2 regions of the Variovorax sp. KBS0712 genome follow, and region 2 is predicted to be linked to the other one. Evidence: predicted binding sites of a transcription regulator. Region 2 holds the regulator's gene; the other holds the start of a gene.

Region 1 (5,264 bases), on a different contig from region 2:
GCAACGACAGCGAAGGCATCTACGCGGGCGTGCGAGGCATTGCCTTCGTCGGCACCAACGGTTCGTTGGCAGGCAGCTTCCTCGGGGGCACGATGTGGGGTTCGCTGAAGGTCACGGGGCTCGACTGGTCGTTCAACCCGGACACCGAGTTGTATGTTCCGCCCAACGCATATCCGGTGACGGGCTCGGGCACCTTCACGCCGAAGAAGTCGGTGGATGGCACCTACGCCTACGACAACCGCAGGCCGTCCGATGTCGGCCCGCTGGCCTACACGATCGAGAACGCGCTGGCGGTGTCGCAGGCGAGCATGACCGGCACGTGGTCCAACACCGACAGCAGCCCGAGCCTGGGCGTGACGGTGCAGGTCGACGGCCAGGGCGTGTTCACCGGCAGCACGAGCGGCGTGCAGATCGGCCAGTGCACGCTCTCGGGCACCGTCGTCCTGGCGCAGCCCGGCTCGGCCAAGAACATGTACAGCCTCACGCTGAAGGCCGTGAATGCCGCCACGGCCAGCACCAACGATTGCAAGCTCACCCCCGCCGCCACCGGCAGCTATGCCGGGCCGGCCATCATCGGGCTGGTGCCGGCGGGCGTGTACGACAGCAACGGCTACTTCCGCAGCCTCATGTTCCTGATCCGTTCGAACACCGGCGCCACGCTGCTCGTCAATCTGCGCAAGCAGCCCTGACGGCATTGAGCGCGGGCGGGGCACGCTCAACCGGGAATCTTCTCGAGGCAGTAGCCCAGCCCGCGCACCGTCGCGATGCGCACCGGTCCCTTCTCGATCTTCTTGCGCAGGCGGTGGATGTAGACCTCGATGGCGTTGATGCTCACCTCTTCGCCCCATTCGCACAGCCGGTCCACCAGCTGGTCCTTGCTGACCAGCCGGCCGGCGCGCTGCAGCAGCACCTCGAGCAGGCCCAGTTCGCGCGCCGACAGCTCGATCATCTTGCCGTCGATGGTCGCCACGCGGCCGGCCTGGTCGTAGACCAGCGGACCGTGGCGGATCGCGTTGCTGGTGGCGCCCATGCCGCGCCGCGTGAGGGCGCGCACGCGCGCCTCGAGCTCCTGCAGGCTGAAGGGCTTGGCCATGTAGTCGTCGGCGCCGTGGTCCAGGCCCTTGACGCGCTCTTCCACGCTGTCGGCCGCCGTGAGCACCAGCACCGGCAGCTGCGAGCCGCGCGCGCGCAGGCGCTTGAGGATCTCGATGCCGTGCAGGCTGGGCAGCCCGAGGTCGAGGATCAGCAGGTCGAACTCGCTGTGGGTCATGAGCGCGGTGTCGGCCTGCGAGCCGTTGGCCACGTGATCGACCGCCGCGCCCGAGGTGCGCAGGCTGCGCAGCAGGGCATCGGCCAGCACCTGGTCGTCTTCGGCAATCAGTATTCGCATGAGCCACCTCCGGCGGATTCAGGCGCCATGCCGGCGCAGTTCACATTTGTCTCAACGCGAGTCTAGCCCGCTGTATAGGCTTCGAGTCCGATGGTTACCACGGTGGCGATCTCGTCGCCCACGCTGGCGCGGAACTCGCGCTCGGTCTGCGTCACGGCGCGGCGGAAGGCGTCCAGCCAGGCCAGCCCGTCGGCCGTGAACAGCACGCGCCGCGCGCGCGCATCGAGCGGGTCGGGCCCGCGCGTGACCAGCCCCCAGGCCTCGCACTGGTCGACCAGCGTGCCCATGGCCTGCTTGGTCATGCCGGCGCGCTCGGCCAGCTCGGTCAGGCGCGAGCCCTCGCGCGCCAGGTGCCGCGTGATGTGGATGTGCGCCGCGCTCACCTGCGCGCGCGCCGCCAGGTTCGACAGCGCCAGCGGCACGTCGATGTCGTGCGCCATTAGCGCCAGCACGCGCTCGTCGAAGCGGCGCATCGCGTGGCCCAGCAGGCGGCCCAGGTGGGTCTGGCGCCAGGCGTCGGGATCGGTGGGAAAGGCGGGGTCGGCCATGGTCTCAGATGGTAAGGCAAACTGACTTTAAAGTGGGTTTGCGAAACGCCATGAGCCCCTACACTACTGTTCAAGCATCCAGCCTGTGGTTAAAAGCAGATGGATGAACCCCGACACAAATCGTTGATATTCAAGGAGATTTCCACATGGACGCAGTCGTCAAGGGCGCAAGCATCTCGGTCGCCAACAGTGAAAAGGCCAAGGCCCTGCAGGCCGCGCTGGCCCAGATCGAAAAGCAGTTCGGCAAGGGCACGATCATGCGCCTGGGCGAAGGCGAGGCGCTGGAAGACATCCAGGTGGTCTCCACCGGCTCGCTGGGCCTGGACATCGCCCTGGGCGTCGGCGGCCTGCCCCGTGGCCGCGTCGTTGAAATCTACGGCCCGGAATCCTCGGGCAAGACCACGCTCACCCTGCAGGTGATCGCCTCCATGCAGAAGCAGGCCGGCACCTGCGCCTTCGTCGACGCCGAGCACGCGCTCGACGTGCAGTACGCCCAGAAGCTCGGCGTGAACCTGTCCGACCTGCTGATCAGCCAGCCCGACACCGGCGAACAAGCGCTCGAAATCGTCGACTCGCTGGTGCGCTCGGGTGCCGTCGACCTGATCGTGGTCGACTCGGTCGCCGCGCTCACGCCCAAGGCTGAAATCGAAGGCGAAATGGGCGACTCGCTGCCGGGTCTCCAGGCCCGCCTCATGAGCCAGGCGCTGCGCAAGCTCACGGCCACGATCAAGAAGACCAACTGCATGGTCATCTTCATCAACCAGATCCGCATGAAGATCGGCGTGATGTTCGGCTCGCCCGAAACCACCACCGGCGGCAATGCGCTGAAGTTCTACGCCTCGGTGCGCCTGGACATCCGCCGCATCGGCACCATCAAGAAGGGCGACGAGGCCATCGGCAACGAAACCAAGGTGAAGGTGGTGAAGAACAAGGTGTCGCCCCCGTTCAAGACGGCCGAGTTCGACATCCTGTTCGGCGAAGGCATCAGCCGCGAGGGCGAGATCATCGATATGGGCGTGAACGCCAAGATCATCGACAAGTCGGGCGCCTGGTACGCCTACAACGGCGAGAAGATCGGCCAGGGCCGCGACAACGCCCGCGAGTTCCTGCGCGAGAACCCCGACCTGTCGCGCGAGATCGAGAACAAGGTGCGCGAATCGCTGGGCATTCCGCTGCTCGCGGCCGACGCCGGCAGCGAACCCGAGAAGGCCGAGAAGCCCGCCAAGGCATCGAAGGCCGACAAGGCGGCGGAGTAAGTGAGACGAAGCGGCCTTCGCGTGTTGCGTGGGCCGCCTGAGCGACCCACCACCCCCGAATGGCCTTCAGCGCCCCCTCCCTCAAAGGCCGCGCCCTGCGCCTCCTGAGCCAGCGCGAGCATTCGCGCGCGGAGCTGGAGCGCAAGCTCGCGAAGCACGAGGAAGAGCCCGGCACGCTGGCGAAGGCGCTCGACGAGCTGGCCGCCAAGGACTTCATCAGCGAGCCGCGCGTCGTCGCCTCGGTGCTGCACCAGCGCGCCGCCCGTTCGGGCGCGTTGCGCGTGAAGCAGGAACTGCAGGCCAAGGGCATCGCGCCCGAAGCCATCGCGCAGGCGGTGGCCGGCTTGCAGGAGACCGAAGTCGAGCGCGCCACGGCCCTGTGGCGCCGCCGCTTCGATGCGCCGCCGGCCGATGCCAAAGAGCGCGCAAAGCAGATGCGATTCCTGATGGCGCGCGGTTTCTCGGGCGCCGTCGTGTCCAAGGTGCTCAGGAGCGACTTCGATGACCCAAGCGACGACCCCAACGGCGAATGAAGGCGACGCGGCCCTGTCCCGCGTCATCACCCAGCGCGTGCACTGCGAATGGCGCGACGCCTATGCGCTCGCGTCCGACCCGAAGCGATTGCCCGACTGGGCCAGCGGCCTCGCGAAGAGCGCGTTGGTGCCGCACGGCGACCACTGGATCGTGCGCACGCCCGAAAGCGGCGAGGCCCGCATGCGCTTTGCGCCGCCCAACGACCTGGGCGTGCTCGACCACTGGGTGGCGCCCGAAGGCGTGCCCGAGGTCTACCTGCCGTTTCGCGTGATCGGCGTGGCGCCCGGCGTGTGCGAGCTGCAGTTCACGCTGCTGCGCCAGCCGCACATGGACGATGCGGCCTTTGCACGCGACGCCGGATGGATCGCGCGCGACCTGCAGGCCCTGCGCCGCCTGCTCGAGGCGGGATGAGCCCGCCTGGCTTACTCGGTGGCCGTGACGTCGTCGGCCAGCGGGTTCTCGGCCTTGTACGCGGCGATGTCGCGCACGTTCTTCTGCACCGCCACCGCGCCGAACAGGCTCAGCAGGAAGGCCATGGCGTAGAAGCCCTTTTCGCTCGCGGCCAGCGAGGCGTTGAACAGGCCCACGGCCAGCAGGCCCACCGACAGCAGCAGCGAGACCCAGCACAGGCCGAAGTAGATGCCGGTGACCGAGATGCCCTCGAGCCGGTCGCGCACCGTCTTTTGCAGCGACACGGCCGAGAACAGGCCGTACATGAGGATGGTGAAGTAGTAGCCCTTCTCGTTGAGCTGCATCGCGGCATTCCACAGCCCGAGCAGGTACACGATGGCGCCGATGATCAGCGCGGCCCAGGATGCGGCGACGAATGCGCCGGTCGGTTTCTGAAACTTGACGGTTCCCATGACGATCCTCCTCGTTGTTGTGTGGCGCGATTATGGTGCGGGAAGGCGGTGGCATGATCGCCAGCGACCTGCCTCGCAGGAGGCGGCTTTCCAGAAAAACCGGAGGAACCCTTCATGTCGTCGCAACCCGCCCACCCGCAGTCACTCGTTCGCACCGGCGCCAAGGCCGGCTTCGCCTTCGCCGGCTCGGCCATCAAGGGCGCGCTGATCGGCCTGTTTCTCGGCGGCGGCGTGTTCTTCTACTACCTGACCCAGCTGCAGGGCCCGGGCATCCCGGCGGCGCGGGCCGGTGGCGCGGGCGCCATCCTGGCGCTGATCATGTCGCCGCCGCTGCTGGTGGCCGTGCTGCTGTCGCTGTTCGTCGGCGTGTACTTCCTGCTCGGCGTGCAGCGGGGCCGCGCCCGCGCGATGCAGCACCTGGTCGCGGCGCGCGGCGAGGCCGTGTCGCAGCGCCTGGGTGACGCCATCGCGGGCCGCATCGAAGCCATGCCGCGCACCCACGGCGGCCTGCAGCGCGTGGCCGACTGGCTCTCGCCCGACGCCCTGTGCCAGCAGCTCGCACCGGTGCTCGGCGAAGGCCGGGCCGTGCGCGCGGTGGTCGGCTTCGTGCTGGGCCGCCTGCCCCTGAGCGACATGCTGGCCGAGTGGCAGCAGGAACGTGCCGCGCACGGGG
Region 2 (5,264 bases):
AACCTTCCGAGGACACCATGAGACTTATTTTGCTGGGCGCGCCCGGAGCAGGCAAAGGCACGCAAGCGACCTTCATCTGCCAGAAATACGGCATTCCCCAAATCTCCACCGGCGACATGTTGCGCGCCGCGGTCAAGGCAGGCACCCCCCTCGGGCTGCAGGCCAAGACGATCATGGATTCGGGTGCACTGGTCAGCGACGACCTGATCATCAACCTCGTGAAGGAACGCATCGCGCAGCCCGACTGCAACGGCGGTTTCCTGTTCGACGGCTTCCCGCGCACCATTCCGCAGGCCGACGCCATGAAGGCGGCCGGCGTCAAGCTCGACTACGTGCTCGAGATCGACGTGCCCTTCGGCGACATCATCGAACGCATGAGCGGTCGCCGCTCGCACCCGGCATCGGGCCGCACCTACCACGTCAAGTTCAATCCGCCGAAGGTGGAAGGCAAGGACGACGTGACCGGTGAAGAGCTGATCCAGCGCGAAGACGACAAGGAAGAGACCGTGCGCAAGCGGCTCGACGTCTACAGCCAGCAGACCCGTCCGCTGGTCGATTACTACTCGGCCTGGGCCAAGACCGATCCGGCCGCTGCGCCGAAGTACCGCGCCATCCAGGGCGTGGGCACGGTCGACGAGATCACGCAGCGCGCGCTTGCCGCACTGAACAGCTGATTCAGCGGCTGATTCGTCAGCCTCTTTCTCCTAGCCGCCCTCCGCCTCCGGCAGGGCGGCCACTCCCAAGAGTTCCAGCACCAGCGCAACCCGCGCCTTCACCGGCGTGAGTGCGCCCGCATCCCGCAGCCCGTCACCGGGTTTCGGCAGGATGCGTCCGTTCGCGCAGCGTGTGGCGCGCAACACCACCAAGCCGCCGTCCTGCGCCTTCAGCGCCGCGGCTTCCAGCGCGTGGTGCACGGTGCCGTTGCCGGTCGTGGCCACGACCAGGCCGCGCAAGGGCTCAGTCGACGGGAGCAGCAACGCCTCCACGATCGCACCGCTCGCGCCCGCGTGGCTCATGACGATCTCGACGCGGGGCCACGGCTTCGATACCGCATCCAGCCGCGCCGCATCGAACGGCGCTCCCTGCGGCCACGCACGCACGCGCCGCACTTCGCCCTCCTCCACATAGCCGACCGGCCCCGCATCGCCCGACGCGAAGGCATCGAGGCGGTAGGTGTGCACCTTCTGCACATCGACGCCGCTGTGGATCGTGCCCGCACACACCACCGTCACGCCCTGCGCGCCCGGCGTCGAGGCCACCGCGAGCGCGTCGCGCACGTTCTGCGGGCCATCGGGCGACAGGGCCGTCGCCGGGCGCATCGCGCAGGTCAGCACCACCGGCTTGGCTGGCGCCAGCACCGCGTGCAGGAAGAAGGCGGTCTCTTCCAGTGTGTCGGTGCCGTGCGTGATCACGATGCCGGCCACATCAGGCTGCGCCAGCCAGTGTGCGCAGCGTGCGGCCAGCTGGCGCCAGGTGTCGGCGTCCATGTCCTTGCTGTCGAGCTGCGCGACCTGCTCCGCCACCAGCGTCACGCCGGCCGGCGCCTCGATGCCACCCAGCAGGTCCGCCACGCCCACCTGCCCGGCGGTGTAGCCGATGTTGTCGCCGCTGCTGGCAGCCTTGCCGGCAATAGTGCCGCCGGTGCCCAGCACGACCACGCGGCGCGTCTCGGACGAAGAGGAATGAGTCATGGCTTGTCAACTTTTGAAAACTGGTTAAAAATACAGGTACTGGATATCTAGCCAGTGCCGCAAGGAAACCACTATGCAGTTCGCAGTGAAGCTTACCGCCCGCCAGCAGCAGATCCTGGACCTGATCCAGGGCGCCATCGCACGCACCGGTGCGCCGCCCACGCGCGCCGAAATCGCCAACGAGCTGGGCTTCAAGTCGGCCAACGCCGCCGAGGAGCACCTGCAGGCCCTGGCCCGCAAGGGCGTGATCGAACTCGTCAGCGGCACCTCGCGCGGCATCCGCCTCAAGGGCGATGCGCTGCGCTCGCTCCACGAAACGCGCCACCGCGAAGGCAACCAGTTCTCGCTCTCGCTGCCCGGCATGGCCCAGCTCGCGCTGCCGCTCATCGGCCGCGTCGCGGCAGGTTCGCCCATCCTCGCGCAAGAGCATGTCGACCAGACCTACTACGTCGAGAACACGCTGTTCCAGCGCCAGCCAGACTACCTGCTCAAGGTGCGCGGCATGTCGATGCGCGACGCCGGCATCATGGACGGCGACCTGCTCGCCGTGCAGGCCACGAAGGAAGCGCGCAACGGCCAGATCGTGGTGGCCCGCCTGGGCGAAGAAGTCACTGTGAAGCGCCTGAAGCGCAACAAGCAGGTGATCGAACTGCACGCCGAGAACCCCGACTACCCGACCATCATCGTCCAGCCCGGCGAGCCCTTCGAGATCGAAGGCCTTGCGGTCGGCCTCATCCGCAACACGATGCTGATGTAAGCCCCGGGCCTGCTGTTCACACGCAGCAGTACCTCATCCGGCCGCGACAGGTGGCGGGCGTATGGCGCGAAGTCGCCATCACCCTGTCGTGGCCGATTCAAGAAATCCTGCCTGTGTTCAACCTCATACTTTTTTGGAGTTCACATGGGAATCGCCCTCCTCGCCATCGCCGACCTCTGGTCGCCCCTGCAATCGCTGGCCACCCGCTGGATGCCCGCCCGCCGCTCGTCGCACGGTGAGAGCGGCGACGCTGCCGCTGGCCTGCGCTACGTGGCCATTCGCCCGGCCTGCACGGCGCGCCCCGCTGGCGGCTCCGCACCTGCCAGTTCGCCATCCGCCACTGCCGCACCCGCCCGTCCGCTGCGCGTGGTCCGCGTGGTCGACCGCCAAGGCACGCAGCGCGGCTGCGCCAACCGGGTCGTGATTTCCGGCCGCATGGCCGACGTGTGCGCCGAGCTCGACCGGCTCGCCGCATTGGAAGCCGCAGAAACAGGCAGCGGCACGCCCCGCCCCAGCCACCTGCACTGAGAAGGTGCGAACGAACCCGCCGTGCCTGCGCGCTCTGCGCGCCCCTCATGCGCACGGCGGATTCACTGGAATCGGCCTGAAACAGGCCTTCCGGCCGCCATCCGGCACCGGGTATCCAAACGTTCACACGTGCGACGTGCCGATGCTGCGAGGCACAATGGCATGCCATGAACATTGTGATCCTCGACGACTACCAGGACGCCGTGCGCAAGCTGCAGTGCGCTGCCAAGCTGGACGCTTACGCCGCCAAGGTCTACACCAACACGGTCAAGGGCATCGGCCAACTGTCGGTTCGCCTCAAGGATGCGGACGTCATCGTGCTCATCCGCGAGCGCAGCCAGATCTCCCGCCAGCTCATCGAGAAGCTGCCCAAGCTCAAGCTGATTTCCCAGACCGGTCGCGTCGGCGGCCACATCGACGTCACGGCCTGCACCGAACGCGGCGTAGCGGTGGCCGAAGGCTCGGGCTCGCCGCAGGCACCCGCCGAACTCACCTGGGCGCTGATCATGGCGGCCATGCGCCGCCTGCCGCAGTACATCAGCAACCTCAAGCACGGGGCCTGGCAGCAGTCGGGCCTCAAGTCGGCGTCGATGCCGCCGAATTTCGGCGTGGGCTCGGTGCTCAAGGGCAAGACGCTGTGCATCTGGGGCTACGGCCGCATCGGCCAGCTGGTGGCCCGCTACGGGCAGGCCTTCGGCATGCAGGTCGTGATCTGGGGCCGCGAGGCCAGCTGCGCCAAGGCGCGCTCCGACGGCTTCCAGGTGGCGCAGAACCGCCACGAATTCTTTGCCGCCGCCGACGTGCTGTCAGTGCACCTGCGGCTCAACGAGGACACCCAGGGCCTCGTCAAGCTCGAAGACCTCTCGCGCATGAAGCCGACGGCACTGTTCGTCAACACCTCGCGCGCCGAGCTGGTCGAAGCCGATGCGCTGCTGGCCGCGCTCAACCGCGGGCGCCCCGGGCTGGCGGCCATCGACGTGTTCGAGAGCGAACCGCCGCTGCAGGGCCATGCGCTGCTGCGCCTCGAGAACTGCATCTGCACGCCGCACATCGGCTACGTCGAGCAGGAAAGCTACGAAAGCTACTTCGGCCAGGCGTTCGACAACGTCGTGAGCTTCATCAAGGGCAACCCCACGAACATCGTGAACCCCGGCGCGCTGCAGGTCCGGCGGTGAGCGCATGAGCCGGCCCGCGCCGCAGCGAGGCGCGCTCTGGGCGCTGCTGGCCGGCAATTTCGTGATCGGCACGGGCGTGATGGTCGTGCCGGGCACCCTCAATGAGATCAGCGCCTCGCTGGCCGTCCAGGTCGCCACCGCGGGCCAGCTGATCAGTGCAGCAGCCTTCGTGATGTGCCTGGGCGCCCCGCTGCTGGCCGCCGCGGTCGCCGGCTGGGACCGCCGCAAGCTGCTGGCCCTCACCCTGCTCTGGTACGCCGCGTGGCACGTGGTCGCGGCGCTCGTTCCCAGCTTCGGCGCGCTGTTGCCGGTGCGCATGCTGACGGTGATCGCGCCCGCCATCTTCACGCCCCAGGCCGCGGCTTGCGCCGGCATGCTGGTGCCGCCCGAGCAGCGCGGGCGCGCCGTCACCTTCGTCTTTCTCGGCTGGTCGGTGGCCTCGGTGCTGGGCCTGCCGATCGGCGCGCTGATCGGCGGCCACCTGGGCTGGCGCATGGCCTTCATGGCCATCGCGGCGCTCAGCGTCGTGAGCGCCGCCTCGGTCTGGCTCACGCTGCCCAGCGGCATCCGGCCCGCCGCGCTCACGGCCGCCGCCTGGTCGCGCGTGCTGCGCAGCCCGGTGCTGATGGGCATCGTGTCGGTCACGGCGCTGCAGGGCGTCGGCCAGTTCGTGCTGTTCAGCTACTTCGGCCCGCTGCTCAAGCAGGGCTTCGGCGCCGATGCCAACACGCTGAGCCTGATGTGGGCGCTGTTCGGCGCCTTCGGCCTGCTGGGCAACATGGTGGTGAGCCGCTACATCGACCGCGTCGGCGCCGGGCGCATGGTGCTGCTGACAACCGGGCTGATCGCGCTGAGCCTGCTGCTGTGGCCGCTGGCCAGCACGCTGGCGTGGCTCGCGGTGGTGCTCGTGCCCTGGGGCCTGGGCTGCTTCGCCACCAACTCCTCGCAGCAGGCGCGCCTCGTGGGACTGGCACCCGCCCTGGCGCCGGGCTCGGTGGCGCTCAACAGCTCGGGCATCTACATCGGCCAGGCCCTGGGTGCGGCGCTGGGCGGCTGGCTGCTGGCGAACGACGCCACCGAGTGGATGAGCCGGGTCGGTTTTGCACTGATGCT

What was found. Region 2 encodes LexA, which represses DNA repair genes until DNA is damaged. Its sites were predicted from a motif close to ACTGTATNNNNATACAGT; they were not measured.
Region 1: a site for LexA is predicted at 2,004-2,021, ahead of recA (recombinase RecA). Genes of this name have one in related genera too.

The regions. Positions count from the first base shown of each region.
Region 1 covers NZ_VCCD02000005.1:412,052-417,315, reverse strand. Annotated here, with positions in the region: gene FFI97_RS32625 (hypothetical protein) at 1-689, shown strand, start outside; gene FFI97_RS32620 (response regulator transcription factor) at 716-1,390, opposite strand; gene FFI97_RS32615 (MarR family winged helix-turn-helix transcriptional regulator) at 1,453-1,938, opposite strand; gene recA (recombinase RecA) at 2,085-3,194, shown strand; gene recX (recombination regulator RecX) at 3,254-3,727, shown strand; gene FFI97_RS32600 (polyketide cyclase) at 3,696-4,139, shown strand; gene yiaA (inner membrane protein YiaA) at 4,151-4,591, opposite strand; gene FFI97_RS32590 (hypothetical protein) at 4,706-5,264, shown strand, end outside.
Region 2 covers NZ_VCCD02000001.1:1,657,798-1,663,061, forward strand. Annotated here, with positions in the region: gene adk (adenylate kinase) at 18-674, shown strand; gene FFI97_RS07585 (asparaginase) at 705-1,691, opposite strand; gene lexA (transcriptional repressor LexA) at 1,765-2,448, shown strand; gene FFI97_RS07595 (hypothetical protein) at 2,593-2,976, shown strand; gene FFI97_RS07600 (D-2-hydroxyacid dehydrogenase family protein) at 3,144-4,151, shown strand; gene FFI97_RS07605 (MFS transporter) at 4,156-5,264, shown strand, end outside.